One region of the Dyella sp. LX-66 genome, then DNA from elsewhere that is predicted to be linked to it. Evidence: predicted binding sites of a transcription regulator. Region 1 holds the regulator's gene; the other holds the start of a gene.

The links. The regulator FliA, encoded in region 1, starts transcription of late flagellar genes. The targets are predictions, from matches to a motif close to TAAAGTTTNNCNNNCNNNGGCCGATAA.
Region 2: the regulator FliA is predicted to act here: its motif matches at 2,141-2,167, upstream of KK141_RS14610 (methyl-accepting chemotaxis protein).

The regions. Positions count from the first base shown of each region.
Region 1 covers NZ_JAHFVJ010000001.1:68,545-80,467, forward strand. The annotation lists gene KK141_RS00355 (chemotaxis protein CheW) at 7-480, opposite strand; gene motD (flagellar motor protein MotD) at 517-1,557, opposite strand; gene KK141_RS00365 (flagellar motor protein) at 1,554-2,294, opposite strand; gene KK141_RS00370 (chemotaxis protein CheA) at 2,296-4,248, opposite strand; gene KK141_RS00375 (protein phosphatase CheZ) at 4,262-4,894, opposite strand; gene cheY (chemotaxis response regulator CheY) at 4,891-5,298, opposite strand; gene KK141_RS00385 (RNA polymerase sigma factor FliA) at 5,492-6,271, opposite strand; gene KK141_RS00390 (MinD/ParA family protein) at 6,268-7,230, opposite strand; gene flhF (flagellar biosynthesis protein FlhF) at 7,227-8,576, opposite strand; gene flhA (flagellar biosynthesis protein FlhA) at 8,609-10,708, opposite strand; gene flhB (flagellar biosynthesis protein FlhB) at 10,730-11,863, opposite strand; gene fliR (flagellar biosynthetic protein FliR) at 11,865-11,923, opposite strand, start outside.
Region 2 covers NZ_JAHFVJ010000006.1:397,333-415,089, forward strand. The annotation lists gene KK141_RS14600 (sodium-translocating pyrophosphatase) at 1-1,328, opposite strand, end outside; gene KK141_RS14605 (RcnB family protein) at 1,517-1,972, opposite strand; gene KK141_RS14610 (methyl-accepting chemotaxis protein) at 2,247-3,794, shown strand; gene KK141_RS14615 (hypothetical protein) at 3,862-4,386, shown strand; gene KK141_RS14620 (alpha/beta hydrolase) at 4,387-5,154, shown strand; gene gcvA (transcriptional regulator GcvA) at 5,262-6,161, opposite strand; gene KK141_RS14630 (NAD(P)H-dependent oxidoreductase) at 6,257-6,964, shown strand; gene KK141_RS14635 (6-phosphofructokinase) at 6,954-8,225, opposite strand; gene KK141_RS14640 (adenylate kinase) at 8,424-9,008, shown strand; gene mpl (UDP-N-acetylmuramate:L-alanyl-gamma-D-glutamyl-meso-diaminopimelate ligase) at 9,104-10,465, shown strand; gene KK141_RS14650 (hypothetical protein) at 10,485-11,897, opposite strand; gene KK141_RS14655 (ABC transporter ATP-binding protein) at 11,894-12,817, opposite strand; gene KK141_RS14660 (LON peptidase substrate-binding domain-containing protein) at 12,920-13,519, shown strand; gene KK141_RS14665 (NAD(P)-dependent oxidoreductase) at 13,623-14,441, shown strand; gene KK141_RS14670 (VOC family protein) at 14,454-14,876, shown strand; gene KK141_RS14675 (sigma-54 dependent transcriptional regulator) at 15,090-16,427, shown strand; gene KK141_RS14680 (acetylornithine/succinylornithine family transaminase) at 17,032-17,757, shown strand, end outside.

The sequences.
Region 1 (11,923 bases):
AAAAAATCAGGCAACAGCCTCCAACCCCTCCGGCAGGCGACACAACCGCCGCACATCCAGCAAAGCGACAAACCCACTCGCGCAAGGCGCTACCCCCTCCACCGGATCGTCCTCACGGACCACCCTCCCCAGCGGCGCCGCCACCATCTCCCCACTCACATCGAGCAGATCCCCGACAGCGTCCACACGCAACCCCACCAGATGCCCCTGGTGCGACAACACCACAATGCGCCTCCGCGCACTCTCGCCAGCATCCGCTGGCAACCCCAGCCTCCGGCACCCATCCAGCACCGGCACAATGCGCCCCCGCAACTGGCGAATGCCAAGCAGATCCGCCGCCGCCCCCGGCACCGGCGTGATATCCCCATCGCGCACCACCTCGCTCACCTGCGTCAGCGGCGCCGCATATGGCTGCCCCGCAAGATGAAAGATCAGCCAGCCGCGCTCGGCGGGAGGCGCGGAAGCGCGGTCCTGATTCATGCGTAAGTCTCTTGATAAGTCATGGCGGCGCCCAGCTCAGCCGTTCTCGGCGGGCGCAATCTGCACGGCACGCAACTTCGCGGCCACCGGCAAACTGCCGGTCGGCACCGCAGGCACGGCGACCGCGGGAATCGCCTCCGGCAACACAGCGTGTTCCGCAGGTGGCGCGACAACATGCATGACCGGCGCCGACGCATCCGGCACCTTCGCCGGCGCCGCCTGCGCCACCGCCGGCTCCGCGCGATCGGCATCGCTGTAGAAGCGCGCCGGGCCCTGCTGGTCGCCCAGCACCACCACCAGCACGCGGCGGTTGCGGTTGCGGCCTTCCTCGCTGACGTTGTCCGCGGCGGGACGGTACTGCCCCCAGCCCATGATGCCGATGCGGTTCGGATCCACGCCGTTGTCGGCAAACAGCCGCGCCACGCTCGCCGCACGTGCGGCGGACAGTTCCCAGTTCGACGGAAAGACCGAGGTATTGATCGGCTTGTCGTCGGTATAGCCTTCCACGCGCAGCGGATTCGGGAACGGCGACAGAATGCCGGCCACGCTGCGCAGCGTGGTGTCCGCCTCGGGCGACAGCCGCGCCACGCCGCTGGGGAACAGGATGTCGGTGCGGATCTCGATCTCCAGCCAGCTCTGCGTGCGGCGCACCACCACCAGGCTCTGGTCGATCAGCGGCTGCAGCGCGTGCTGCACCTCGTCCTGGATCTTCTGCAGGTTTTCCTGCGCGTTCTCGCGCGTGGTCAGCGAACCCTGGGTCATCTGCGGCGGCAGCGACTGCGAGGGCAGCGCCACGGCCAGGCGCGGGCGCAGCGACGGCGGCGTGGTGCTGGTCGAGCGCTTGGCCGGCACCGGCGCAGGCGCGGTCGCGCTGTTGGTCTGCACCGGCTGGATCTGCTTGTTGTTGCCGTTGAAGGCTTCGATGATCGACTCGGACATCACGCGGTACTTGCCCTCGTTCACCACCGACACCGCGTACATCACCACGAAGAACGCGAGCAGCAGCGTCATCAGGTCGGCATAGGGGATCGCCCAGGCCTCGTGATTGACGTGGTCCTCGTGCTTCTTCTTCCTCATGTGAGGTAGCCCTGCAGGCGGCTTTCGATCTGGCGCGGATTGTCGCCGCGGGCGATCGAGACCAGGCCTTCGATGATGATCTCGCGCATCTTGCCCTGCTTGTGGATCATGCCCTTCAGGCGCGAGGACATCGGCAGCATCAGCAGGTTGGCCAGCGCCACGCCGTAGATGGTGGCGACGAAAGCTGCAGCGATGCCGTGGCCCAGCTTGCTGGGGTCGGCCAGGTTCTGCATCACGGCCATCAGGCCCATCACGGCGCCGATGATGCCCATGGTCGGCGAATAGATGCCGGCCTGCTCGAACACTTTCGCGCCGGCCAGGTCCTCGTGCTCGCGCGTGTCCTGCTCCACTTCCAGCACGCCGCGGATGGCCTCCGGCTCGCTGCCGTCGACCAGCAGCTGCAGGCCCTTGCGCACGAACGGGTCCTGCTCGGATTCGATCTGCGGCTCCAGGCCGAGCAGACCCTGGCGGCGCGAGATCTCGCTCCAGCCGATCACGCGGCTGATCAGATCGTTGGGCACGTGCTTGGGCGGCTTGTAGATCATCGGCAGCATGCCCATCGCATGCTTGAGCACCTTGCCCTGGGTCTGCACCAGCAGGGCGGCGATGGTGCCGGCGAAGACGATCACGAAAGCAGCCGGGTTCCACAGCGCTTCCACGCTGGAACCCTTGAGGATGGTGCCGAGGATCACGACCACGAAGGCCAGGATCGTGCCGATGACGCTAACCAGATCCATGTCAGACCACCGCCTCTAGTGTTGGGGATACCCGCGGCGCCAGCTGCCACGGGCCGCCTTCGCCGGCCAGGCCCGCCAGGTCCAGCACCAGGGCCAGGCGCCCGTCGCCGGTGATGGTCGCGCCGGCCACGCCGGCGGTGCCGGCGAACAGCGGACCCAGCGGCTTGACCATCACGTCCTCGCGGCCGAGCACGTCGTGCACCAGGCAGCCCAGGCGCTGGTGGCCGATATGCAGCACCACCACGTGGCGGCCCGCCGTCGGCGCGGCCGCGGACCATGCGGCCAGGTCGCCCAGCGGCAGCGCGCGGTCGCGATGCGCGGCGATCAGGCTGCCGTCGAGCAGGCGGTCCTGCCCGGCGGAAAGTTCGAATACTTCGTCCACGTTGCTCAGCGGCATCGCGAACAGGCGCGCGCCGACGCGCACCATCAGCACGCGCACGATCGCCAGCGTCAGCGGCACGGTGAGCTCAAGCTCGCTGCCCTGCCCCAGCTTCGAGCGCACCTGCAAGGTGCCGCCGAGTTCCGCCACGCGCGTCTTGACCACGTCCATGCCGACGCCGCGACCGGAGATGTCGGAGACCTGTGCGGCCGTGCTGAAGCCGGGACGGAAAATGAGTTCCAGGCATTCGGTCTCGGACAGGCGCGAAGCCTGTGCCGCGTCGATCACGCCCTTCTCCACCGCCTTGCGGCGCAGGATGTCCGGATCCATGCCGCGGCCGTCGTCGGCCACCACGATCACGATGCGTTCGCCGCGCTGGCTGGCCGCCAGGCGCACGCGGCCCTTGCGCGGCTTGCCGGCGCTTTCGCGCACGTCCGGTGTTTCCAGGCCGTGGTCGACCGCGTTGCGCAGCAGGTGAATCAGCGGATCGGCCAGCGCCTCGACCAGGCTTCGGTCCAGGTCGGTGTCCTCGCCTTCCAGCACCAGCTCGATCTCCTTGCCGAGCTGGCGGGCGAGATCGCGCACGATGCGCGGGAAACGCTGGAACAATCGACCCACCGGCTGCATGCGCATGCCGAGCACGGCGCCCTGCAGTTCATCGGCCACGCGATCGAGTTCACCGGCCGCGGTGTTGAACGGTTCGTCGCCGCTGCTGGCGGCGAGGCTGAGCAGGCGGTTGCGCACCAGCACCAGTTCGCCGGCGCGGTTGACCAGCGCATCGAGGCGGCCGGTATCCACGCGCACGGTGGCTTCCGGCGGCGGCGCGACCTTTGCCGCGGCTTTGGCCGGCGCAGGCGTTGCGGCAGCCTTCGCCGCGGCGCCGGGTGCGGCGCCCTTGCCATGCAGGCTGTCGAGCAGCGCTTCGAACTCGCTGTCGTCGATGGTGCTGGCCGACGGCTGCGCCGGCGTGCCGGGCGCCTTGCCCTTGCCGTGCAGGTTGTCCAGCAGCTTTTCGAATTCGGCGTCGTCGATCGTCTCGGACGCCGGCGGCTGCACCGGTGCGCCCGGCGCGCCGCCCATGCCGTAGAGATTGTCGAGCAGCGCCTCGAACTCGCTGTCGTCGATGGTGCCGCCCTCTTCCGCCACCGGCGCGGGCGCCGGCACGGGAGCGGGTGCCGGAGCCGGCGGGCGCGCCGCATGCGGCTGCAGCCGCACCAGCAGCGCCGCGGGCGCCACCGGCATCTCGCTGGACGCAGCCAGCGCGGACATCATCGCGTTGACCAGGTCCAGCGCTTCCAGCAATGCGTCCATCCGCGCTGCGTCGATCAGCACGTGGCCGGAGCGCGCTTCATTGAGCAGGTCTTCGGCGTGATGGCACAGCTGCACCATCGGGTCGATGCCGAGGAAGCCCGCGCCGCCCTTCACCGTGTGGAAGGCGCGGAATACCGCATTGAGCAGTTCGGCGTCGCGCGGCGCTTCCTCCAGCGCCACCAGCTGTTCGCCCAGGCGCTGCACCAGTTCCCCGGCCTCGACCAGGAAATCGTCGCGCAGCTCGCTGTCGAGTGACGGATCCATCAGAACCCCGCGCTCAGAAACCGAATTCGCTGAGCAGGCGGTCCGCCTCGTCCTGGCTGTTCACCTTGGCCGCGGCCACCGGCGCTTCGCCGCCGGCCAGCGCGCCGGTGAGGCGCACCAGTTCCAGCAGCGAGGATTCCACACTGCCGATAAAGGTGGACACTTTCTTGATGCGCTGGCCGGACAGGTCCTGCCAGGACTGCGCCATCACCATGTCCGACAGCCCTTCGCGGCACTGCCCGGCGAACTGCCGCGCCTGCGTCGCCAGCTCCGCGGCTTCGCCGCCGCCGGCCAGCACGGCATCGGCGCTGCTTTCCAGGGCGGTGGCCTGCGGCCGCATGCGTTCGGCGAAATCGATGCTGCGATGCGCGGCCTTGGCGCTCATCTCCAGCACGTCGTGCAGATGCTGGCGCGCGTCGGCCACGCTGCCGGGCACGCCTTCCTGGGCCAGCTCGCCGCCGAGGCGGCGCACGGCTTCGTGCAGGTCGCGGGCCAAGAGGCCCAGCGCGCGGAACAGGTGCTGCTCGCGCTGGCGCACCATGGTGTCCAGCGCCATCTCGAAGGCGGCGCCGTCGGGGCTGGCCAGCAGTTCCTGCACTTCCTGCGGCAGCGCCGCGCTCATGGGGGTAATCATCACGGCGCTCATGCGCTTGCTCCTTGCGCGGCGAGCCGCTCGAAGATCTTGTCCAGCTTTTCCTTCAGCGTGACCGCGGTGAAGGGCTTGACGATGTAACCGTTCACGCCGGCCTGGGCGGCGGCGATGATCTGGTCGCGGTTGTTCTCGGCGGTGACCATCAGCACCGGCAGGCCTTTCAGCGCGGGCTCGGCGCGGATCGCGCGCAGCAGGTCGATGCCGGTCATGTTCGGCATGTTCCAGTCGGTCACCACCATGTCGAACGACTGCTGCTTGAGCACCGCCATGGCATTGACGCCGTCGTCGGCTTCCTGGATCAGCGCATTGGTGAAGCCCAGCTCCACCAGCAGGTTGCGCACGATGCGCCGCATGGTGGAGAAGTCGTCCACCACGAGGATTTTCATGTTCTTGTCCAAACGCCTCTCTCCAGGTCTTTAGATTGCGTATTGGTTGAAGCGTTGTGCTTTAGCCCCTCTCCCCTCGGGAGAGGGGTTGGGGTGAGGGTTCGGGCGGAGCGCGAGAGTGATGTCTTGCGCTCCGCCCGAACCCTCATCCGGCTGCCGCCACCTTCTCCCGGCGGGAGAAGGGCGCCAGCGTGGAGTGACCGCTTTAACCCGTACTCTTCAACTTCTTCGGCTTACCGCTTTCGGCTGCCGCACCCTGCTCGCGCCAACCGGTCATCCGTGCGCGCAACCGGATCAGGGCCTGGCCATGGATCTGACACACCCGCGATTCCGTCACGCCGAGCACGGCGCCGATCTCCTTCAAATTCAGTTCCTGCTCGTAGTACAGCGACATCACCAGCTGTTCGCGCTCCGGCAGCCCGCCGATCGCCTCGACCAGCGCCCCGCGCATGCCTTCCTGCTCGAAGCGGTCCTGCGGCCCCAGGCCTTCCTGGTCGGCCACGTCCAGCGCGGCGCCGTCCTCGTCGTCCTCCGGCGCGGAGAGACTGAGCAAGCGCGCGCTGGCCGCGTCGGCCAGGATCTGGTGGTACTCCTGCGCGTCGATGCCCAGCCGCCGGATGACCTCGGCGTCGGTGGCGTCGGCGCCCGTTTCGTTCTCGATCTGGCGCACCACCTCCGAGACCTCGCGCAACTTGCGATGCACCGAGCGCGGCGTCCAATCGGTCTTGCGCAGCTCGTCCAGCATGGCGCCGCGGATGCGGATGCCCGCATAGGTCTCGAAGCTGGCCATGCGGTCGGTCGCGTAGTTCCGCGCCGCTTCCAGCAGGCCGATCATGCCGGCCTGCACCAGGTCGTCCACGTCCACGCTGGGCGGCAGCCGGCCCATCAGGTGATAGGCGATACGGCGCACCAGCGGAGCGTGCCGGCGCACCATCTCCTCCGTGCTTTCGCGTTGCAGTTGCAGATATTCGGAAGCCACGCTCATCTCACACCCCCCTCGCGTACCGGGTCCGGCGCCATGGCGACCTGCCCTCCAAAAAAAGCGATGCGGTCGCGACCCGTGCGCAGGGGTTCTCCCCATGTATCGACCGCACCCGCCATTTGCTTGAATCCCCGTGCGGACCGGCTGGCCGGCCACAGATCCACCACCGCGCTCTGGCGGCGGATGGCCTGGCGCAGGTGTTCGTCGTAAGGAACCGCGCCCATGAAATCCAGCGCCACATCCAGGAAGCGGTCGCACACGCGGGCCAGCTTCTCGTACAGCTGCCGCGCCTCGCCGGCATGGCGGACCATGTTGGCCACCACGTGGAAGCGCCGCACGCAGAAGTCGCGGCTGAGCACCTTGGTCAGCGCGTAGGCGTCGGTGAGCGAGGCCGGCTCGTCGCAGACCACCAGCACCACGTCGTCGGCCGCCGCGGCGAACATCACCACGTTGTCGGCCACGCCGGCGGCGGTGTCCACGATCAGGAATTCCGGCGGATCGGGCAGTTCGTCGAAGGCGCGGATCACCGCGGCGTGCTCGCGCGTATCCAGCTGGGCCAGGCGGCGCGCACCGGAGCCTGCCGGGATCACCTTCAGCCCATGCGGCGCCGGCAGCATCAATTCGCTGAGCGAGCAGCTGCCGTCGAGCAGATGGCCGATATGCCGCGACGGCTGCAGGCCGAGCAGCACGTCCAGGTTGGCCAGGCCCAGGTCCGCATCCAGCAGCGCCACCTCGCGCCCGGCCATGGCCAGCGACATGCCGAGGTTCACCGCCACCGTGGACTTGCCCACGCCCCCCTTGCCGCCGGCCACGGCGATCGCGCGGCAGCGGCGCGGCGGCGCGGCGGGCAGCGAATGGCCGGAACCCGCGGCGAGCGGACGCACGTCGTTGTCGCCCGAGGAATGAAAAGCCGAAAACAGATTGCTCAGGCCCCAGGCCTGGTCCATCGCCAGCGTGGTCATCGTGCACCTGCCATGGCCAGGCCGAAGCGCTCGGCCATATAGCCTTCGTCCACCGCGGGCGCACTGCCCTTGAGCACCTGCGCGGCACGGCAGACCAGCACGCGCGCATCGGCGGTGGCGAGGTCTTCGGGCACGCGCTGGCCGTCGGTGGTGTAGTCCAGCGGCAGCCGGTGGCGGATCAGCGCGGACAGCGCGCCGCCCAGGCTGGGCGCTTCGTCGAGCTTGGTCAGGATGCAGGCCTGCGGCTGCTGCGGCAGGAAGGCGCGCACCATGTCGTCGATCGCCTGCGCCTGCGCATTGGCGGCCAGCACCAGGCAGGTGCGCAGCTCGCCGGCGGCGCGCAGCAATTGCATCTGCTGCTCAAGGCGCGGATCGCTGCCGGCCACGCCGGCGGTGTCGACCAGCACCACGCGGCGGCCACGCAGCACGTCGAGCACTTCGCGCAGGCTTTCGGCATCGTGCGCGGGAAACACGCGGGTGCCGAGCAGGCGGCCGTAGTGCTCCAGCTGCGCGGCGGCGCCGATGCGGTAGTTGTCGGTGCTGACCAGGGCCACCTGCGAAGCGCCATGGCGCAGCACCGCGCGCGCGGCAAGCTTGGCGATGGTGGTGGTCTTGCCCACGCCGGTCGGTCCGACCAGGGCCACCACGCCGCCGCTGGCGGCGACGTCATAGCCGGTGATGGCAAGGCTGCGGCTGAGCACGCCCAGCGGCAGATAGCGCGCCTGGTCGGCGCTGAGGCGGTCGGGCAGTTCGTCGGCGAGGCGGCGCGCCACATCGGGCTCGATGCCGATGCGCGTCATGTCGCGCAGCACGCGGCCGCGCAGCGGATGGCGGCGCTGCAAGTCGTTCCATGCGAGCGAAGCCATTTGAGATTCCAGCAGCTCGCGCAGGCTGCCCAGCTCGGCGCGCATGCGCGCGGTGTCGAGCGCGGCCTGCTCCACCATCGGATGCAGCGGGGCCGGTTCGGCGGGCGTGGCAGCCGGTTCGGGTTTTGCAGCGGCGACCGGTGCGGCGGCAACTGGCGCGACAACCGGCGCTACCGGGGCACGCTGCACCGGCGCGGCAACGGGAGCCACCGGCGCAGGCGCCGGCGCACGCCGCGGCTTCGGCGGCAGCGCCGGCGGTTCCGCCGCACGCTCGCGCACGATGCGCACTTCGGTCGGCAACGGCTCGCCCGAGCGCGCGGCCTCGCGCACCAGGGATTCGTCGTAGTCGACGGCAGCAATGATCTCCACGCCCTCGTCGAGACGGCGCGTGGAAAGAATGACCGCGTCGGGGCCTTGTTCCTCACGCACTTCGCGCATGGCCTGGCGCATGTCCGCGGCTACGAAACGCTTGATCTTCATCGGTCGGTTCGATCCCTAGTTCCAGCGCCGGATCAGCGTCCCAGCGCCTGCACCAAACGCACCCGACGGTTGTCGGGCACCTCGTTGTAGGCCAGTACGTGCAGGTTCTGTGCCACGTGGCGCGTGAAGCGCGCGAGCCACGGCCGCAGCTGCGGCGCGACCAGCAGCACGGCCGGTTCGCCGCCCATTTCCTGGCGGCGCGCGGCGTCGGCGACGCCGCTCTGCAGGCGGTCGGCCAGGCCCGGTTCCACCGCGGCGCCCGCCACACCGCCATTGGCCAGCGAACCGAGCAGGATCTGCTCCAGTTCCGGCGCCAGCGTGATGACCGGGATCTCGGTGCCCAGGCCGGCGATCTCCTGCACGATCTGGCGGCCCAGCGCCACGCGCACGGCGGCGGTGAGCGCGCCGGGATCCTGACTCTGGCCCGCGTGTTCCGCCAAGGATTCGACGATGGAACGCATGTTGCGGATCGGCACCCGCTCGGCCAGCAGGTTCTGCAGCACCTTCACCACCACGCCCAGCGACATGCGCTTGGGCACCAGGTCTTCCACCAGCTTCGGCGCGACGGCGGCGAGGCGGTCCAGCAATTGCTGCACGTCCTGGTGGCTGAGCAGTTCGTGCGCGTGGCCCTGCAGGATGTGCGACAGATGCGTGGCCACCACGGTGGCGGGGTCGACCACGGTGTAGCCCAGCGCCTGCGCGTTGTCGCGCTGGCCGGATTCGATCCACACCGCTTCCAGGCCGAAGGCCGGATCGTGCGTGGCGATGCCCTGCAAGCTGCCGTGCACGCGGCCGGGATTGATCGCCAGCAGGCGCTCGTTGTGCACCTCGGCCTCGCCCATCGGCACGCCCATCAGGGTGATGCGATAGGTGTTGGGGCCAAGGTCGAGGTTGTCGCGGATGTGCACCGGCGGCACCAGGAAGCCCAGCTCCTGCGACAGCTTGCGGCGCACCGACTTGATCCGCCCCATCAGCTCGCCGCCCTGGTTCTTGTCCACCAGCGGGATCAGGCGATAGCCCACTTCCAGACCCACCGGATCGACACCCGCGACATCTTCCCAGCCCAGCTCCAAGCGCTCGGTGGGCGCCGCGGCGGGCGCGGCTTCGGCGATGGCTTCCTCGGCCAGCTTGGCGCGCGTTTCGCGCTCGCGCTTGAGCATCATCCACGCGGCGCCGCCGCAGATCGCACCCAGCAGCAGGAAGGCGATGTTCGGCATGCCGGGCACCAGGCCCATCACGCCCAGCACCACGCCAGCCACCGCCAGCGCACGCGGCTGGCCGAACACCTGGCCGAGCACCTGCTTGCCCATGTCCTGCGCGCGCGAGACGCGGGTGACGATCACCGCGGTGGCGATCGACAGCATCAACGCCGGCACCTGCGCGACCAGGCCGTCGCCGATGGTGAGCAAGGTGTAGGTCTTGGCCGCGTCGCCGGCGCTGAGGCCGTGCTGCATCACGCCGACGAAGAAGCCGCCGACGATATTGATCACCAGGATCAGGATGCCCGCCGTGGCGTCGCCGCGCACGAACTTCGAGGCACCGTCCATCGAGCCGTAGAAGTCCGCTTCCTCGCGCACTTCCTGGCGGCGCTCGCGCGCCTGTTCCTGGGTGAGCAGGCCGGCGTTGAGGTCGGCGTCGATCGCCATCTGCTTGCCGGGCATGGCGTCCAGGGTGAAGCGCGCGGTCACTTCGGACACGCGCGTGGCGCCCTTGGTCACCACCACGAAGTTGATGATGGTGAGGATGGCGAACACCACCAGGCCCACCGCGAAATTGCCGCCGATGACGAACTCGCCGAAGGCCTCGATCACCTTGCCCGCCGCGCCCGGACCGTTATGGCCGTGCAGCAGCACCACGCGGGTGGAAGCGATGTTCAGCGCCAGGCGCAGCAGGGTGGCCATCAGCACCACGGTGGGAAACGCGGCGAATTCCAGCGGCCGCATCACGTAGATCACCGCCAGCAGGATCACCAGCGACAGCGCGATGTTGAAGCTGAACAGCATGTCCAGCAGGAACGGCGGCATCGGCAGCATCACCATCGCCAGCGCGGCCAGCATCACGATGGGCGCGCCGGCTCCGCGGCGGGTGATCTGCTTGAAGGTCTCGAACGCGCTTGCGCTTGCGGCAGCCATGGAGCGGTGTCCTGGAAAGAATCAGCGGTAAGGGCCGAGCAGGTCCGGATCGACCTGCGGCGAAGGAGGCACGGGCGGCGCGTCGCCATGCGCGACGGCCTGGCGCAGCTGGAACACGTAGGCCAGCACCTGCGCCACGGCGACGTAGAGCGCGGCGGGAATCTCGCGGCCCAGTTCCGTGGTGGCGTACAGCGCGCGCGCCAGCGGCGGCGCTTCCACCATCGGGATGCGGTGCCCGGCGGCGACCTGGCGGATCTGCATGGCCAGCACGTCGGCGCCCTTGGCGACCACGCGCGGCGCGCGCATGCGGCTCTCGTCGTACTTCAGCGCCACGGCGAAGTGGGTGGGGTTGGTCACCACCACGTCGGCCTTGGGCAGCTCCTGCATCATGCGGCGGCGCGCCAGCTGGTGCTGCACCTGGCGGATGCGGCCCTTGAGCTCGGGATTGCCTTCGCTTTCCTTGTTCTCGTCGCGCAGCTCCTGCTTGGTCATGCGCAGGCGGCGGCCGTGGTCGTAGCGCTGGTAAGCCGCATCGATGCCGCCGATCAGCGCCAGCATGGTGCCGAACAGCAGCGCAGCGTTACCCATCTGCGCCAGCGACAGCGCGATGCCCGCACCGACGGTGCCGCGCCCGGTGGCCTGCATGGCGTCCTGCCGGTGCCACAGGAACCAGGCCAGCGCGGCGCCGATAAACACCAGCTTGAGCAGCGACTTCGCCAGCTCCACCGCGCCGCGCATCGATACAAGACGGCCGAGGCCGGCGATGGGATCGAGCCGGTCGAACTTCGGCTCCAGCGCCTGCGCGCTGAAACTGAGGCCGCCCAGCAGCAAAGGGGCAGCGAACGTGGCCAACATCGTCGCCACCGCGACCGGCGTGATCAGGGCCATCGCCTCGCGCAGCGCGGCAGCGAGCACACGCGCCGGCAGCTCGCCGGAGAACAGCGCTTCGCGGCTGTAGCCGAAGCCGAGTTCGTAGACGCGCTTGGCGTGGACGAACGCACGCTCGCCGCCGCTCATCAGCGCGGCGACACCGGCCAGCACCACCAGGGCGCCCGACAGATCGCGCGAGCGCGGAACGTCGCCCTTCTCCCGCGCTTCGCGCAGGCGTTTTTCTGATGGTTTTTCGGTGCGTTCCTGGTCGTCGCTCTCGGACACGTCAAGCTCCCAGCAGCTCGCGCATCAAGGACCACGCGCTTTCTTCGAGCGAGCCAAAAG
Region 2 (17,757 bases), on a different contig from region 1:
CGCACTTCCGGCGGCAGCTCGGCCATCTCGGCGATGCCGCCGGCGTTGTCGGTGATCGGGCCGTAGGCATCCAGGGCCACCACCATGCCGGTCATGCTCAGCATGGCCGTGGCCGCGATGGCGATGCCGTACAGGCCGGCCAGCGAGAACGCGCCCCAGATCGCCGCGCACACCGCCAGCACCGGCAGCGCGGTGGACTTCATCGACACGCCGATGCCCGCGATGATGTTGGTGGCATGGCCGGTGGTGGAAGCCTGCGCCACGTGGCGCACCGGGCCGTATTCGGTGGCGGTGTAGTACTCGGTGATCACCACCATGGCGCCGGTGAGGGCCAGGCCGATCAGCGCGCAGCCGTAGAGCTTGCCCACGCCGTAGGCGGATTCGGACATCAGCTGGCTGGTGATCGGCCAGAACGCGATCGCCGCCAGCACGGCGGACACCGCCACGCCGGCGTACAGCGCATTCATGATCTTGCCGCCCGGCCGCGAGCGCACGAAGAAGGTGCCGATCACCGAGGCGATGATCGAGGCGCCGCCCAGCAGCAACGGGAACAGCACGCCGTTGGCGCCGGTCTGCTCGGCCATCACGCCGCCCAGCAGCATGGTGGCGATCAGGGTTACCGCGTAGGTCTCGAACAGGTCGGCCGCCATGCCGGCGCAGTCGCCGACGTTGTCGCCCACGTTGTCGGCGATCACCGCCGGGTTGCGCGGGTCGTCCTCGGGAATGCCTGCTTCGACCTTGCCGACCAGGTCGGCGCCGACGTCCGCGCCCTTGGTGAAGATGCCGCCGCCCAGGCGCGCGAAGATCGAGATCAGCGAGGAGCCGAAGGCCAGGCCGACCAGGGCGTGCAGGGCACGCATGCCCTCGTAGCCCAGGTGGCGCAGCACCGCGTAGTACGCCGCCACGCCCATCAGCGCCAGGCCGACCACCAGCATGCCGGTGATGGCGCCGCCGCGGAACGCGACGTTGAGCGCCGAGGCCAGGCCCGAACGCGCCGCCTCGGCGGTGCGCACGTTCGCGCGCACCGAGACATTCATGCCGATATAGCCGGTCGCGCCCGACAGCACCGCGCCGATGGCGAAGCCGATGCCCGTGCCCCAGTCCAGGGCCAGGCCGATGACGATGAAGAGCACCAAGCCGACGGCACCGATGGTGGCGTACTGCCGGTTGAGGTAGGCCCGTGCACCTTGCTGGATCGCCGCGGCGATCTCCTGCATGCGCTCATTGCCCGGTGATTTCGCCAAGATCCAGCGCACCGAGAGCGCGCCATACAGAACTGCCACGACCGCACATGCAAGCACGATCCACAAGCCATACTGCTGCAGCATCGAAGCCTCCCCATCCCGGTTGTAGTGACCGCCCTTTGCGGGCGGGTCCGGCGAGTATAGGCAGAGGTCGGCGGGGCTTATGTTGTGCGACGCAACGCGTAGGCCATGACGATTGCATCCGCGCAAGAAAAAGGCGGTGTCCGTAGACACCGCCTTCACCAAGTTCCTTCCCCGATCGCGCGCGCTGCTTAGTTGAGCACCATGTCCAGGATGATGCCGGTACCGACGGCGACCAGCAGATAGCCGCCATCGTCGCGCACCCAGTGATAGCCGTACGGCGGCGGGCGCAGGCGGTAGTAGCGGTAGTCGTTCACCACATAGACCGGACCGTAGTAGCGCTCGCCGCGCGCCCAGCGATGGTGCGGGCGGTAGTAGCCGCCGTGGTAGTAGCGGCGGTCGTCGTGCCAGCCGCGGTCGGGGCCGCGCCAGTGGTCGTGGCGGTCCCAGTCGCGGCGGCTCCAATCCCGATGACCGTCCCTGCGCTCCCAGTTGCCGTGGCCGCGGTCGCGGTCGTCGTGGCCATGGCGGTCGCCGCGGTCGTGCCCGCGGCCGTGATCGTTGTCGGCCAGCGCGGCGCCGCTGCCGAGCAGCAGGCCGGCGGCGAGAAACAGGCTGCCGAGGAACTGTGTGCTTGGCTTCTTCATATGCGCTCCTCCCGACGGACTGCCGTCGTTAGGAAAGATCGTAGAAAGCTGCGTCTGAACGCCGGGGCTTATTCGTCACAGGATCTTCATCTGGCGGTCAGCCGTGTCACCGCCACGACACCGTGGTTATATCGAATTGAAATAATTGATTTAAAACAAGGTTTTTCCTAAAGCGCGGCAGCGGACGGCCGATGCAGGGGCCATCCCCCGCTCCCCAAGCAAAGGTGTCTCCATGCATTTCCCCCTGTCCCGTCCACGGTGGGCGGCGTTGTCTTTGCGTGCCCGTCTGTTTCTGCGACTGGGCGGCTTGTTGCTGTTGATGCTGCTGATCGGCGGCGCCGCGGTAGGGGCGCTGGTGCATGCCGACCGGCGCATGGGGGCATTGGTCGCCGATGCGCTCAGTCCGGTGTCCGACGTGGGCCGCATCCAGAACGACTACAACGACAGCCTCAATGCCCTGACCCATGCCGGACTGACGCGCTTGCCCTCGGCGCTGGATGAAGCCAAGACCTTGATCCAGTCCAACCGCGTCGATATCGAGCGGACCTGGAAGCATCTGCAGGCCAGCGGCCTGGCGCGCCAGGAAGCGCAACTGATCGGCGTGACCGATGCCCACCGCAAGGCCGCCGAGCAGGTGGTCGAGGAGGCGATCAAGCAGCTGGAAGCGGAGCAGTACGACATCGCCCAGGTGCAGATCGCCTCGGATGTGCAGCCGGCTTTTGTTCCGCTGCATGCCGATTTCGCCAATCTGTTCGCCAAGGCTTTGCAGGCCGGTGACGATGCGGCCGCGGCGGCGCATCGGGAAAGCCGCCGTGCGTTGGTGGTGCTGCTCACCGTGCTGCTGCTCGGGTTGGGCGCGGCCGCGGTGGTCGACAGTCTGCTGATCCGCACCATCACCCGCTCGCTTGACCAGGCGGTGACGGTGACGCAGCGCATCGCGGACGGCGAACTTGGCCACGCCATCGAACCCGGCCATCACGACGAGATCGGCACCCTGCTGCGCGCCCTGCAGCGCATGGACCAGCGCCTGGCCCTGGTGGTGCGCCAGGTGCAGCAGAACGCGGCCGGCGTGACGCACGCGGCCGATCAGCTGGCCCACGGCAACGACACCTTGCGCCAGCGCACCCAGGCGCAGGCCGAAAGCCTCGCCGGCACCGGCATCTCGATGACCCGCATGACCGACGCCGTACGCCGCAACGCCGACAGCGCGGCCCAGGCCGACCGCCTCGCCGCCGCCGCGCGCCTGCAGGCCGAGGACGGCAGCGGACTGGTGGCGCAGACCATGCGCTCGGTCGAGGCGATCGACGCGGCGAACCGGCGCATGAGCGATATCGTCGGCGCGATCGACACGCTGGCCTTCCAGACGCGCCTGCTCGCCTTGAACGCCACCGTGGAGGCTGCACACGCCGGCGAACACGGCCGCAGCTTCGCCGTGGTCGCCGACGAAGTGCGCCAGCTGGCCCAGCGCAGCGCCGAGGCGGCGCGCGATATCCGCCATCTGATCGAAGACAGCCGCGGCACGGTCGAAGCCGGCGCGGCCCTGGCCGACCGCTCGGCGCAGGTGCTGGAGCGCATCGTGGAAAGCGCGGTGGAGGTGTCCCGCACGGTGGCGGGGATCAGCGCGAACAGCCGCGGGCAGTCCGACGGCATCGGCGAGATCGGCGGCGCCGTGCGCCATATGGACGAGACGACCCGCCAGAACGCGACCCTGGTCGATGAGGTGGCCGGGGCCGGCACCGCCCTGCGGGAGCAGGCGGACAACTTGCGCCGGCTGGTCGGCTTCTTCCGCTTCGCTGGCGAAATGGCCGATGCGGAAGCGTGACGCGGCTCGCGCGCCCTTGCCGAAAGGCGTACAGGCGCTCGCAAAACCTTGTGGCAAGCTGCGCCCCATGAAGCGGTCAGCGAAAAGCTTTGCGGACAGGTGGCCGGGGCGGCTCGCGCTGTCCTGCCTGCTGCTGCCGTGGGCGGCGCAGGCGTTTTCCCCGCCGGAACGCCTGGAATGGCATGGCCGCACCTACGACGTGCTGGGCGATCCGCTGGCCCAGCACTACGCCGGCCGCGAGCGGCCACGCTTCATGCCGGCGCCGCTGCGCAGCGCCACCGACGACGAACGCGGCTATACCGGCCGCTGGCGCCTGGAAGACGACCGCCTCTACCTGGTGGACATCGATACCTGGCTTTGCATCGACGCGGCCGTCTATGCCGGCGAATGCCACCGCGCCACGCTGCCGGAACTGTTCGGCGTGGCGCCGGGCAAGCCGGTGTTCGCCGAGTGGTACAGCGGCGAGTTGGTGCTGCCGGATGCGGTATCGTCGCGGGCCATGGAGCGGACCATCCGCATCACATTGAAGGCGGGCAGGGTGACGCGTATCGAGACGGTCGACGAGAAGCAGCCGGCGGGCAGGGATCGCTGAGTGTTCCTGCGCGTTATCGGCGTGATGGCCGTATTGGCTGGATTGCTCTACATCGCTTTCGCGGCCGCGCTGTACTTTAACCAGCGCGGCATGATCTACCACCCCGAGTTCAGCTGGCGCGTGGCGCATGCGCCGGACATCGCACTGGTCAACCAAGGCGTGACCTTGCGCGGCTGGGTGGTCAATCCCGGCAAGCCACGTGCGCTGCTGTATTTCGGCGGTAATGGCGAGCGGGTCGAGGATGCGCGCGAGGAGCTGGCGCGGTGGTTTCCCGAGCGCACGGTTTATTTGCTGCCCTATCGCGGCTACGCGGCCAGCGAGGGTGAGCCGACGGAGCAGGCGCTCGTGGCCGATGCGCTCGCCTGGTTCGATCGGGTGGCGAAGGACCACGCTTCGGTGGCCGTGCTTGGGCGCAGCCTGGGCAGTGGCGTTGCGGTGCAATTGGCGGCGCGGCGTCCTGTCGAGCGATTGGCGCTGGTGACGCCGTTCGACAGCCTGGTGCGCGTGGCGCAGGGCTTCTATCCGTGGTTTCCGGTCGACTGGCTGGCACGCGATCGCTTCGATTCCTGGCGCTATGCGCCGCAGGTGCGTTGCCCGGTGCTGATCGTGCGCGCCGGCGAGGATCAGCTGATGCCGGCCGAGCGCACCGCCGCGCTGGCGGCCAGCTTCGCCACGCCGCCGCTGCTGCAGGTGGTGCCGGAGGCGGGGCATAACGATATCCAGGACTATCTGGCGTACCGTGCCAGCCTCACGCGCTTCTTTCCGTAGCGTACGGACACTTCAAATCAAATTGATTTGAAGAACCCGTTCAACTCAATTTGATTTGATTAAGCGGGACGGACGTACTCAACTCCATTTGAGTTGAAGAAGGGGGCTCAGCTCAAATGGAGTAGCCACTCGCGCAGCGCCGCGAGTGCGGGATCGCTCTCAGCGGCCGGCGGATACACCAGTTGGTAATCCAGCCCATCCAGTGCCGGCCCGAACGGCTGCACCAGCGTGCCGCGCGCCAGTTCGTCGGCTACCAGCGCGGTGTTGAGCAGCGCTACACCCTGGCCCGCGATCGCCGCATCGATCGCATGAGTCTCATCACTGAACGTAACGCCGCGCGCAACATCGAGCGTGCGCAGATCGGCAGCCCGCTGCCACGCCGCCCAGTCCGGCGGTTCCCGAAAACTCGGCTGCCATTGGAAGTGCAGCAGCGGATGGCGCGCGAGATCCTTCGGCGTGCGCAGCTTCAGCGCCGGACTGCACATCGGCGCGAACCGCGTATGCAGCAGCGGTTCGTTGCGCAGGTCCCGATACGGCCCCTTGCCGTAGCGGATCGCCGCATCGATCTGCTGCGCAGCGAAATCCACCGGCTGCGTCGACGCATGCAAGCGCAGATCCAGCTCCGGATGGCTGGCCTGGAACGCCGCCAATCGCGGCACCAGCAGCCGCGCAACAAAGGCCGGTGTGGCAGAGACAGTAAGCATCCGCCGCCGCTTCGGCCGCAGCAGCGGCGCCACCGCTGCCGCCATCAGGTCGAAGCTCTCGCGCAAGGCGGGAAACAGCAGCCGCCCCTCCGCCGTCAGCGTCACCTTGCGCACCTGCCGCTCGAACAGCGCCACACCGAGCAGGCGTTCGAGCTGGCGGATCTGATGGCTCACTGCGGTGGCGGTAACGGAAAGCTCTTCCGCCGCCATCCGGAAACTCTGGTGGCGTGCGGCCGCCTCGAATGCCCGCAGCGCACCCAAGGGCGGCAGGCGGCGGGCCAAAGATGAATTCAACTCATCCATCGGGTGAGAAAGCATCGTTTTTCAGCGGCCACAAGGCTCCATAGCATGCACCTCATTCTCCATCACGTGAATGGAGTTCATGCATAGGAAGCCTTATGACCACCTTGCTGCACCTCGACGCCAGCGCTCGCGGCGGTCGCTCCGACCTTCACGCCTACGGCTCCCACACCCGCCGCCTCAGCGCCCGCTTCGCCGCCCGCTGGCATGCCGCCCGTACTACGGATCCAGTGCTCTACCGCGATATCGGCCAATCCCCACCCGCCCCCGTCGACAGTGCCTGGATCCATGCCGCCTTCACTCCGGAAGCGAAGCGCGCCCCATGGATGCACCAGCGCCTTGCCGAAAGCGACGCACTGGTCGACGAATTGATCGGCGCCGACCTGATCGTCGCCGGCGTGCCGATGTACAACTTCGGCGTGCCCAGCGGCTTCAAGGCGTATATCGACAACATCGTGCGCGTCGGCCGCAGCTTCGGCTTCGACCGCGCACGAGCCGGCGAACCCTACTGGCCATTGCTGGACGAACGCCCCCGCACCCTGGTGCTGCTGGGTTCGCGCGGCGACTACGGCTACGGCCCGGGCGGCCGCATCGAGGCCATGAATCATGTCGAACCCGCCGTATGCACGGCCTTCGGCTATATCGGCATCACCGACGTGCGCAGCGTTGCCGTCGAATACGACGAATTCGGCGGCGAGCGCCTGGCGGCCTCGCTGAGCGCAGCCGAGGCGGCCGTGGACGAACTGGTCGACACCCTGCTGGCCGAGCGCGCGCAGCACGCCGGTCAGCACGCGGTCATTGCTTGAACTCGGGCAACTGCTTGGCCACCGCCAGGTTCTTCAGCTGCACGTACTTCGGCAGCCCATCCTTGCCATACGGAAGCGGCGCCTCGCCCTGGATCAACGGGGCGAGGTAGCGCCGCGCCGCGGCCGTAATGCCGAAGCCATCGCGTGTAAGGAAAGAAGCCGGCATCTTCTTCTCGCGGTTGGCGATCTTCGAAAGCGGCGCGGATTCGATCTTCCAGCGATATGGCGCATCCGCGGTGCGCACGATCACCGGCATCACCGCATTCTGGCCGGCCAGCGCGTACTCCACCGCCGCCTTGCCCACCGCGTAAGCCTGGTCGGCATCTGTCTTGGAAGCGAGATGGCGGGCCGAGCGCTGCAGATAATCCGGCAACGCCCAGTGGTACTTGTAGCCAAGCTTCTCCTTCACCAGCGCCGCCAGCACCGGCGCCACGCCGCCCAGCTGCGCATGGCCGAACGCATCGCGGCCGCCGGCTTCGGCGAGGAACTGGCCTTCTGCATTGCGGATGCCCTCCGAAGCCACCACCGTGCACCAGCCCACGCGTTCGACGGTGGCCTTTACCTTGGCCAGGAACGCCGCTTCGTCGAACACCCGCTCCGGGAACAGGATCAGATGCGGCGGCGCATCCGCCCTGTCGCCGGCCAGGCCCGCGGCCGCGGCGATCCAGCCCGCATGGCGCCCCATCACTTCCAGGATGAACACCTTGGTCGAGGTGTCCGCCATCGAAGCCACGTCCAGGCTCGCCTCCAGCGTGGAGACGGCGGTGTACTTCGCCACCGAGCCGAAGCCGGGGCAGCAGTCGGTCACCGCCAGGTCGTTGTCCACCGTCTTGGGCACGCCGATGCAGCGGATGTCGTAGCCCATCGCCTTGCCCAGCTGCGAGATCTTCAGCGCGGTGTCGGCCGAGTCGTTGCCGCCGTTGTAGAGGAACCAGCGGATGTCGTGCGCGCGCAGCACCTCGATCAGGCGCTCGTACTCGGCGCGGTTCGCCTCCAGCGACTTGAGCTTGTAGCGACAGGAGCCGAACGCGCCGCCGGGCGTGTGGCGCAGGGCGGCAATGGCCGCCGCGGTTTCCTTCGACGTGTCGATCAGTTCCTCGCGCAGCGCGCCCAGGATGCCGTTGCGCGCGGCATATACCTGCACGCCCTTGGCCCGGGCGGCCTCGATCACGCCGGCGGCGGTGGCATTGATCACCGCGGTCACGCCGCCCGATTGAGCATACAAAAGGCGGCCAGCGGGGGATCGAGACGAACGCTTCATGGGTTCACTCCTATGATGATCGTGCAGTGCGGCAATCGTACGCGGGTGGGAGAACGCTTTTGCAACAGTGACTTGGCGCAAATGAGCGCGCCATCTCGTTTGACGGCACCCCCCACAGACGTTAACGTGACTGTCAATTTTCTTTTTTCCGAAGGCTGGGGCAGCGTGCCGCCAGCGACCCGGAACCCTTGGAGCATTATGCGACTCGTCCTTCTTGGCCCGCCCGGCTCGGGCAAAGGTACCCAGGCTGCGCGCCTCAAGGTTGAACTCGGCGTGCCGCATATTTCCACCGGCGACATGCTGCGTGCGGCTGTGGCCGCGGGCACGCCCACCGGCCTGAAAGCCAAGGCGGTGATGGACGCAGGCAAGCTGGTCTCCGACGACATCCTGCTGGCCATGCTGGAAGAACGCCTGTCGCAGGACGACGTTAAGAACGGCTTCATCCTCGACGGCTATCCGCGCAACGTCGCCCAGGCCGACGCGCTCGGCCACCTGCTGGCCAAGATCGGCCAGCCGCTGGACGCGGTGGTGAAGCTGGACGTGCCGGACGAAGCCATCATCGGCCGCGTCGAGATCCGCTTCAAAGCCGAGCACCGCAAGGACGACGATCCGGTCGTGGTGCGCGACCGCCTGAAGGTCTATGCCGAGCAGACCGCGCCGGTGGCGGATTTCTTCGCCAAGCGCGGCCAGCTGCAGGTGGTCGACGGCGTGGGCGAGCTCGACGAAGTCACCGCACGCGTCAAGCGCGCACTCGCGCAGGAATCGGCAGCCGCCAACGGCTGATCCGGACACGGGCCGCCACGCGCGGCCCGTTCTTCATCCGGCATCCCTCTTTTCGTGACGGCCACGCGCCGCGCCACGCGTTCGACAGGTTCTCCATGCGTCTGCACATCCTCGGCATCTGCGGCACCTTCATGGGCGGCGTCGCCGCGCTGGCGCGCGAACTCGGCCTGCCGGTCGAAGGTTCCGACGCCAACGTCTACCCGCCGATGAGCGACCAGCTGCAGGCGCTCGGCATCACCTTGATGCAGGGCTACACCGCCGAGCATCTGCAGGGGCGCGAGAAGCCCGACCTGATCGTGGTCGGCAACGCGATGACGCGCGGCAACCCCGCCATCGAATACATGCTCGACCAACAGCTGCGCTATGTGTCCGGCCCGCAGTGGCTGGGCGAAACGCTGCTGGCCGGGCGCGAGGTGCTGGCCGTCGCCGGCACCCACGGCAAGACCACCACCACCAGCCTGCTGGCGCACCTGCTGGAAAGCGCGGGGCTGGCGCCCGGCTTCCTGGTCGGCGGCGTGCCGGGCAATTTCGGCATTTCGGCGCGGCTGGGCAGCGGCAAGCCGTTCGTACTCGAGGCGGACGAATACGACAGCGCGTTCTTCGACAAGCGCTCCAAGTTCGTGCACTACCGCCCGCGCATCGCGATCCTCAACAACCTCGAATACGACCACGCCGACATCTTCCCTGACGTCGCCGCGATCCAGCGCCAGTTCCATCACCTGGTGCGCACCGTGCCCGGCAACGGCCGCCTGATCGTCAACGCGCACGACGAGCGCCTCGCCGAAGTGCTGGCCATGGGCTGCTGGACGCCGGTGGAAACCTTCGGCATCGGGCAGGGCGACTGGCAGGCGCGGCTGATCGAAGCGGACGGCTCGGCCTTTGCCGTGCACCGCAACGGCGAGCTGCTGGGCGAAGTGCGCTGGCCGCTGCTTGGCAATCACAGCGTGATGAATGCGCTGGCCGCACTCGCCGCCGCTACCGCAGCCGGCGCCGATCCGCGCGCACTGCTGCCGGCCTTCGCCACCTTTGAAAGCGTCAAGCGCCGCATGGAACTGGTCGGCGAAGTGGCCGGCGTGCGCGTGTACGACGACTTCGCCCATCACCCCACCGCCATCGCCACCACCCTGGCCGGCCTGCGCGCCAAGGTGGGCAAGGCGCGCATCCTGGTGGCGCTGGAGCCGCGTTCGAATTCGATGCGCCTGGGCGCGCATGCCGAAGGGCTGGCGCCGTCGCTGGCCGATGCGGATAGTGTGGTGTTCCTGCATCGCCCCGAGCTGCCGTGGGATGCCAAGCGCGTCACCGACGCACTGCAAGGCCGCGGCGCCACCGTGCCGTCGGTGGATGCGCTGGTGTCCTCGCTGCGCACGCAGGCGCGCGACGGCGACCACGTGGTGTTCATGTCCAACGGCGGTTTCGAAAACGCGCCGCGCCGCTTCGTCGAAGCGCTGCGCGGCTAAAGCCTCAGCCTGCGGTGCGTTAGCCCAATGGCGCGTCGAAGCGCGGCGCGCGCCGCTGGTATTCGCGCTGCGCGGCATACCACACGCCGCCGCCGAAGCTGATCGTCACCGCGCCCAGCGCCAATGCGCCCCAGGCCAGGCCGAGCGCGCCGAGCAGCCAGTAGCCGCCCCAATAGGTGGCCATCGCGCCGAAGATCAGCACCAGGTTGATCGCGCCGCGCCCGAAACTGCCTTCCGGTCCGATCAGATGCACCGCCAGCGCCACGAGGCTGGCGGAAGTGGCGACGATGGCCGCGGTCAGCAGCATCCGCACCGGCTCCGCCGCATGCGCCAGCACGCTGCCCAGCAGGGTGTACGCCAGCGCAGTCAGCACGCTTACCGGCACCAGCAGTATCAGCGCGTCGACCATGATCTTCTGGTATTCGCCGCGCGTGGCCGGCGCCAGGGTCAGATACAGGTCGGCCAGGTTCGGCCGCATGCGCAACATGCCGCGGCCCAGCTGCGGGAAGCGCGCCATTGTGAGCAGCACCGCGTAGGCGCCGATCACCGCCGCATCGAAATGCTGGCGATGCATCACCGCCAGGAAATAGATCGCCACCATGCCGGCCACCAGCACCAGGCGCAGCGCGATCGCCTGCGGATTGTCGTGCGGCAGCAGCAGGCGCCGCACCAGGGCGAGGCGGCCCGCGGCGCTGGGCCGCTGGCGATAGGTCTGCAGGCTGCGCTCCAGCGCGCGCTGCGCGGCGCGGTCGAACAATTCGCCCAGCCAGCGATTCCACGCGCCGCGCCGCGCCGGCGTGTCATCCAGCGCGGACTGGCTGTTGCGGCCGATGCTGGCGTTCTCCAGCGGCGAGGTGGGCGTTTCGACATCCTGGATGCGCAGCAGCGGCGCCAGCGCGTAGCGGATCAGCAGGGCCGCGCACAGAAACAGCAAGGGCGCGGTCCACGGCGAAGCCAGCGCAACCGTCGTCACCTGCGCGGCCAGCCGTGGCATCCAGCCGGCTGCGATAAACACCGCCCAGATCGCCAGGCTCACGCGGCGTCCGCAACCCAGCGCCAGGCCCAGCGACGCGACTACGAACAGGCCGGCGATGATCAGCGCACCATGCGGCGGCCCCGCCAGCACCAGCAGCGCGCCCGGCAGCAGCACCCACTGCACCACGCCGGCCACGCCCAGCCAGGCCAGCCGCGAGCGGAAGCCCGGCAGCAGGAAACTTTCCGGCCGGCACACGCCGCGTAGCACCTGGCCGAGGCCGATATGCCAGAACCACGAGGCGAAGGCGACGAAGCCCATGCCCAGATAGGCCACGCGCGCATCCAGCATCGCGATCAGGGCCAGCACCAGGCCGGTCAGGCACATCAGCATCGAAAGCACGGCCAGCACCGGCATGCGCTTCCACAACTGCAGCCAAAGTTGCCAGACCGCTTTCATGCGAGTTCCACGAACAGGTCTTCGAGCGTGGGCGTTTCGATGCGCAAGGCCGCGCCGCTTTCCTCGGCCAGCGCGCGCAGCGCCGCCGGGTCGGCGTCTTCCAGCAGCATCTGCAATTCCGCGCCGGATGTGTGAGCTTTCAGCAGGCCCGCCACGGTGGGCATCTGCGGCCAGCCTTCCGCCCGCGTCAGCACCGCGCGCACGAAGCGCTCGCGCAGTTCCGCCAGGGGGCGGGTGAACTGGATGCGGCCATCGCGCAGCAGCGCGATATCGGCGCCGGCGCGTTCCAGGTCGGCGGTGATGTGGGTGGAGAAGATCACCGTCTTGCCCGGATGGCGCATCAGCTCCAGCAGTTCCGTCATGAAGGCGCGGCGCGCCTGCGGGTCGAGGCTGGCGACGGGTTCGTCCAGCACCAGCAGGTCCGGCTGCGGCGCGATCGCGCGCACGATCGCCAGCTTCTGCCGCTGGCCTTGCGAGAGCTGGCCGATCTTCTGCTTCGGATCGAGCTCCCAGCTTTCCAGCAGGCGCGCGGCCAGTGCGTGGTCCCAGCGCGCATAGAACGCGGCGGTGAAATCCAGATAGGCGCGCACCCTCATCCACGGAAACAGATCGAAGGTCTGCGGCACGAAGCCGATGCGGTGCATGCGCTCGCCGCCGGGCTCGATCATCGGCGCGCCGAGCAGCTGCACTTCGCCGCCATCGATCGGCGACAGCCCGAGCAGGCAGCGCAGCAAAGTGGTCTTGCCGGCGCCGTTGCGGCCGAGCAGGCCGATCACGCGTCCGGCCGGCACCGTCCAGTCCACGCCGCGCAGCACTTCGCGCTTGTCGAAGGCTTTGACCAGGCCCCGCACCTGCAACACGGGCGCGGCGGGCAGGGCGACAGGGTCGAGCAGGGTGAGCGGCAGTTCGGCGGCGGACATCCGGCGGGGCTCCTGCGGGGAAACGGCACGATGGGGTCGGAACACTGTGCGGTGCCGGACCGGTCGCCGTCCAGTGATGCCAACTGGCTACACTTCCACCCCATGTCCACGCCGCTCCCCGACGAACTGCCGCTGTTTCCGCTCTCGACCGTGCTGTATCCCGGCGGACATCTGCAATTGCGCGTGTTCGAACGGCGCTACCTGGACATGGTGCGCGACTGCTCGCGCCGCGGCATCGGTTTCGGCGTGTGCCTGATCCTCAAGGGCCAGGAAGTGGGCGAGCCGGCCATGCCGGCCGCGGTGGGCACGCTGGCGCGCATCATCGACTTCAGCCATGGCGATGACGGCCTGCTCGGCATCGTCGCGCAGGGCGAGGAACGTTTCCGCGTGACGCGCACGCGCGTGCGTTCCGACGGCCTGGTCACCGGCCAGGTGGAGCACTGGCCGGCCGAGCAGCGCGAGACCGTGCCGGTCGAGTTCGCCCTGCTGCAGACCATCCTGGGCCGCCTGCTCGAACACATGGCGCCGCAATGGCGCCACGCCACCACGGACGATTACGACGACGCGGGCTGGCTCGGCTTCCGCCTGGCCGAACTGCTGCCGCTGGAGCTGGAAGAACAGCAGCGCCTGCTGGAACTGACCGACCCGCTGCGCCGCCTGGCCGAGCTGCAGCACATCCTGCCGCGCTTCCAGAAAGCCTGATCGAAAGACGGCGTGAACGTTTAAAACTTGCCCGATCCTCCATGCGCTTTGCGCATGTCCTGGCCGCTCCTACACTTGGCGTTTTCCAGCGGGAAGCAACGCCATGGCGAGTCTCAAGGGCAAGACCTTGTTCATCACCGGCGCCTCGCGCGGCATCGGCCTGGCGATCGCGCTGCGCGCCGCGCGCGACGGCGCCAACGTCGCCATCGCGGCCAAGAGCAGCGTGCCGAATCCGAAACTGCCCGGCACCATCCACACCGCCGCGGCGGAAGTGGATGCGGCGGGCGGCAAGGGCCTGGCGATCAAGTGCGACATCCGCGAAGAGGACGAAGTGAAAGCGGCCGTCGCCGCCACCGTCGAAGCCTTCGGCGGCATCGACATCCTGGTCAACAACGCCAGCGCGATCTGGCTGGCCGGCGCGCTCGACACGCCGATGAAGCGCTTCGACCTGATGCAGCAGGTGAATGCGCGCGGTTCGTTCCTGTGCGCGCAGGCCTGCCTGCCGCATCTGCTGAAGTCCGCCAACCCGCACATCCTCACGCTGGCGCCGCCGCCTTCGCTCGACCCGAAATGGTGGGCGCCGCATACCGGCTACACGCTGGCGAAGATGGGCATGAGCTTCGTCACGCTGGGCCTGGCCGGCGAATTCGGCCCGCAGGGCGTGGCGGTGAATGCGCTGTGGCCGCGCACCATCGTGGCCACCGATGCGCTGAACATGATTCCCGGCGTCGACGTGCCCCGTTGCCGCAAGCCGGAGATCGTCGCCGACGCCGCGCATGCGGTGCTGGTGCGGCCGGCCAAGGGTTTCCACGGGCAGTTCCTGATCGACGAGGACGTGCTGCGCGAAGCGGGCGTCACCGATTTCGCGCCTTATGCGGTCGACCCGTCGAAGCCGCTGCTGCCCGATCTGTTTCTGGATTGAAGAGGACACCCCATGAAGTACCTGCACAGCATGGTCCGCGTGCGCGACGTCGACGCCAGCCTGCGTTTCTTCTGCGAAGGCCTTGGCTTGAAGGAAACGCGGCGGATGGAAAGCGCCGCCGGCAAGTTCACCTTGATCTATCTCGCCGCGCCGGCTTCGCCGGAAGCCGAAGTGGAGCTCACCTATAACTGGGGCTCCGAAGAGGATTACGGCAGCGCGCGCAATTTCGGCCACCTCGCCTTCGAGGTCGACGACATCTACCGCACCTGCCAGCACCTGCAGGACCTGGGCTACACCATCAACCGCCCGCCGCGTGACGGCCACATGGCCTTCGTGCGCTCGCCGGACCTGATCTCGATCGAGCTGCTGCAGCGCGACGGCCACCTGCCGCCGCAGGAACCGTGGGCCTCGATGGCCAATACCGGCGTCTGGTGAGTGTCGTTCAGCGGGCGCGCCGCGCGCCCGCTCCCCCATCTGGCTGACCCTGCGCCGTCCATTCGGCCGGTGCCCATGACACCCGTGAACCTATAACGTGTGAGGCATATCACACTTCTGTAGCAACCCCGGGGGAAGGGACTGCGGAACGTGACCGCAGGGTGCGGCTGGGAGACCGCGCCACGTCCGAGACCGGCGACGGGGGATAGGCTCATGGCTGTGAGCAAGGCAGACGCCAAGCGCTGCGTCGTGTGGTTCGGCCAGCCCAGCGCCACCGAGCGGATGCGTCTTAACCGGGCCGGCTGGTATGTCCGCGTCGCCGACGCTTCCGCCGTGGGCGGCATCGGCACGCGCGGCGGCAATACCGTGGTGGCGGTGGCGGATCTGCGCGAAGCGGAGGCCGCGAGCATGACCGCGATGGCCCTGGTGATGGACGCGCATCCGGGCCTGCCCTGGCTGGCGCTGATGCCGGCCGAGATGCCGGCCGGCGAGCCGGCCCTGGGCGGCATGATCGACACCTGCGTCGATGTCTTCACCGCACCGGTCGACGTCGACCGCCTGCTCGATTCCCTGGGTTATCTCGGCGGCGACATCGTCGCGGCGGAACCCGACGACTTAGGCATCACCGGACACAGCAAGGCCACCCGCGCGGTGATCGCCAGCGTGCGCAAGTACGCGCCGGTGGACCTGCCGGTGCTGATCACCGGCGAAACCGGCACCGGCAAGGAAGTGGCGGCGCGCGCGCTGCACAGCCTGTCGCGCCGTGCCGGGCGCCCGTTCGCGGCGATCAACTGCGGCGCGCTGCCGCCGAACCTGGTGCAGTCCGAACTGTTCGGCCACGAGCGCGGGGCCTTTACCGGCGCCAATGCGCGGCGCCTGGGCCATTTCGAGACCGCGGCCGGCGGCACGGTCTTTCTCGACGAAGTGGGCGACCTGCCGGCCGACGCGCAGACCAGCCTGCTGCGCTTCCTGCAGGAAGGCACGCTGGAGCGGGTGGGCAGCAGCCAGTCGATCACCCTGGACGTGCGCGTGCTGGCGGCCACGCACGTGGACCTGGAGCGCGCGGTGGAGCAGGGCCGCTTCCGCGAAGACCTGTACTACCGCCTCAACGTGCTGCGCCTGCATATGCCGGCGCTGCGCGAGCGCGAGGACGACGTGGTGCTGCTGGCCCAGCATTTCCTCGATGCTTTCCGCGAACACCACGGCAGCCACGCGCGCACTTTCAGCAGCGCCGCCCGCCAGGCGATGCGCCATTTCGGCTGGCCGGGCAATGTGCGCGAGCTGCTCAACCGCGTGCAGCGCGCGGCGGTGGTGGCGGAAGATGCGCTGATCACGCCGGAAGACCTGGACCTGGCCCATGTGTCGCAGATGCCTTCGGGCCGCGCCACGCTGGGCAGCGCGCGCGTGGCCGCGGAGCGCGAGGCGGTGATCAGCTGCCTGCGCGAATGCCATTTCAACGTGAGCGAGTGCGCGCGGCGGCTGAAGGTCTCGCGCGTCACCATCTATCGCCTGTGCAAGAAGCATGGGCTGGCGTTGGAACAGCTGCGCTGATCGCAGCTCGTCATTCCGGCGCAGCATCGTAGGTTGGGGTGAGCGCAGCGAACCCCAACAAGCCCACTTCCAGACGTCTCGCACTGTTGGGGTTCGCCTTTGGCTCACCCCAACCTACGTCTATGTCCGGCATGCCAGCAAAGAAGAGACGGAGGGCCCCCGGCCTACAGGGGTCAGCCGGGGGCCTCCGTTGGTGCCCGGCCACAGGGATCGCCGGGTTACCGCCCGCGTCGCCATCGGAGGGGATGGCTTTGAACTGGGTCGCTGATTCATAGGGCAAGTGGCGTGCCAGCCTCCCGGCACGTGCCGTGCCGAGCAATTTCAACGGCTTGCAAAAACGCTCCCGGGGCAGGTGTAACACCGTTGTTGCACCGACGGCGGGGCCCGCCACAGCGGAATGGCGTCCGGCAAGGCGCGGAAGCTCCGTGAAGAGGTGTAACACCGGCGTGCCGCTGTAACGCCCGGGCGAACAACGCCCGCGCATGGCGCGTGGAAATGCGCGGGCGCTGGTTCTACGATGCGGGACGCCCCGCTCCCAAGCAGGCGTTTTCCCCACTCAACCATTCAGCGGTGTTGCCGCATGGCAATGCCTGGAGCCCTTTACATGCACGCGCAGGATTCCTCGTCGTCCCTGATCGAACTCGGCAAGCGCTACTGGCTGCCGGTGTACCGACCCCGCGAGGTCGTACTGGATCACGGCAAAGGCGCGCGAGTGTGGGATACCGAAGGGCGCGACTACGTGGACCTGGGCGCCGGCATCGCGGTGAACGCGCTGGGCCACCAGGATCCGGACCTGCTCGACGCGCTGGTGACCCAGGCGCACAAGCTCTGGCACAGCAGCAACGTGTTCTACACCGAGCCGCCGCTGCGCCTGGCCGAAGAATTGGTACAGGCTTCGGGCTTCGCCGAGCGCGTGTTCCTGTGCAATTCCGGCGCCGAGGCGAACGAGGCCGCGATCAAGCTGGTGCGCAAGTGGGCCGCCTCCAAGGGCCGCGCGCCGGAACAGCGCGTGATCCTGACCTTCCGCGGCTCCTTCCACGGCCGCACCCTGGCCGCGGTGACCGCCACCGCGCAGCCGAAGTACCAGGAACAGTACGAGCCGCTGCCGGGCGGTTTCCGCTATCTCGATTTCAACGACGTCGCCGGCCTGGAAGCGGCGTTCGCCCAGGGCGACGTGGCCGCGGTGATGCTGGAGCCGGTGCAGGGCGAAGGCGGCGTGGTGCCCGCGTCGCCGGCCTTTATCCGCCGCGCGCGCGAACTGTGCGACACGCACGAGGCGCTGCTGGTGCTGGACGAGATCCAGTGCGGCATGGGCCGCACCGGCACGCTG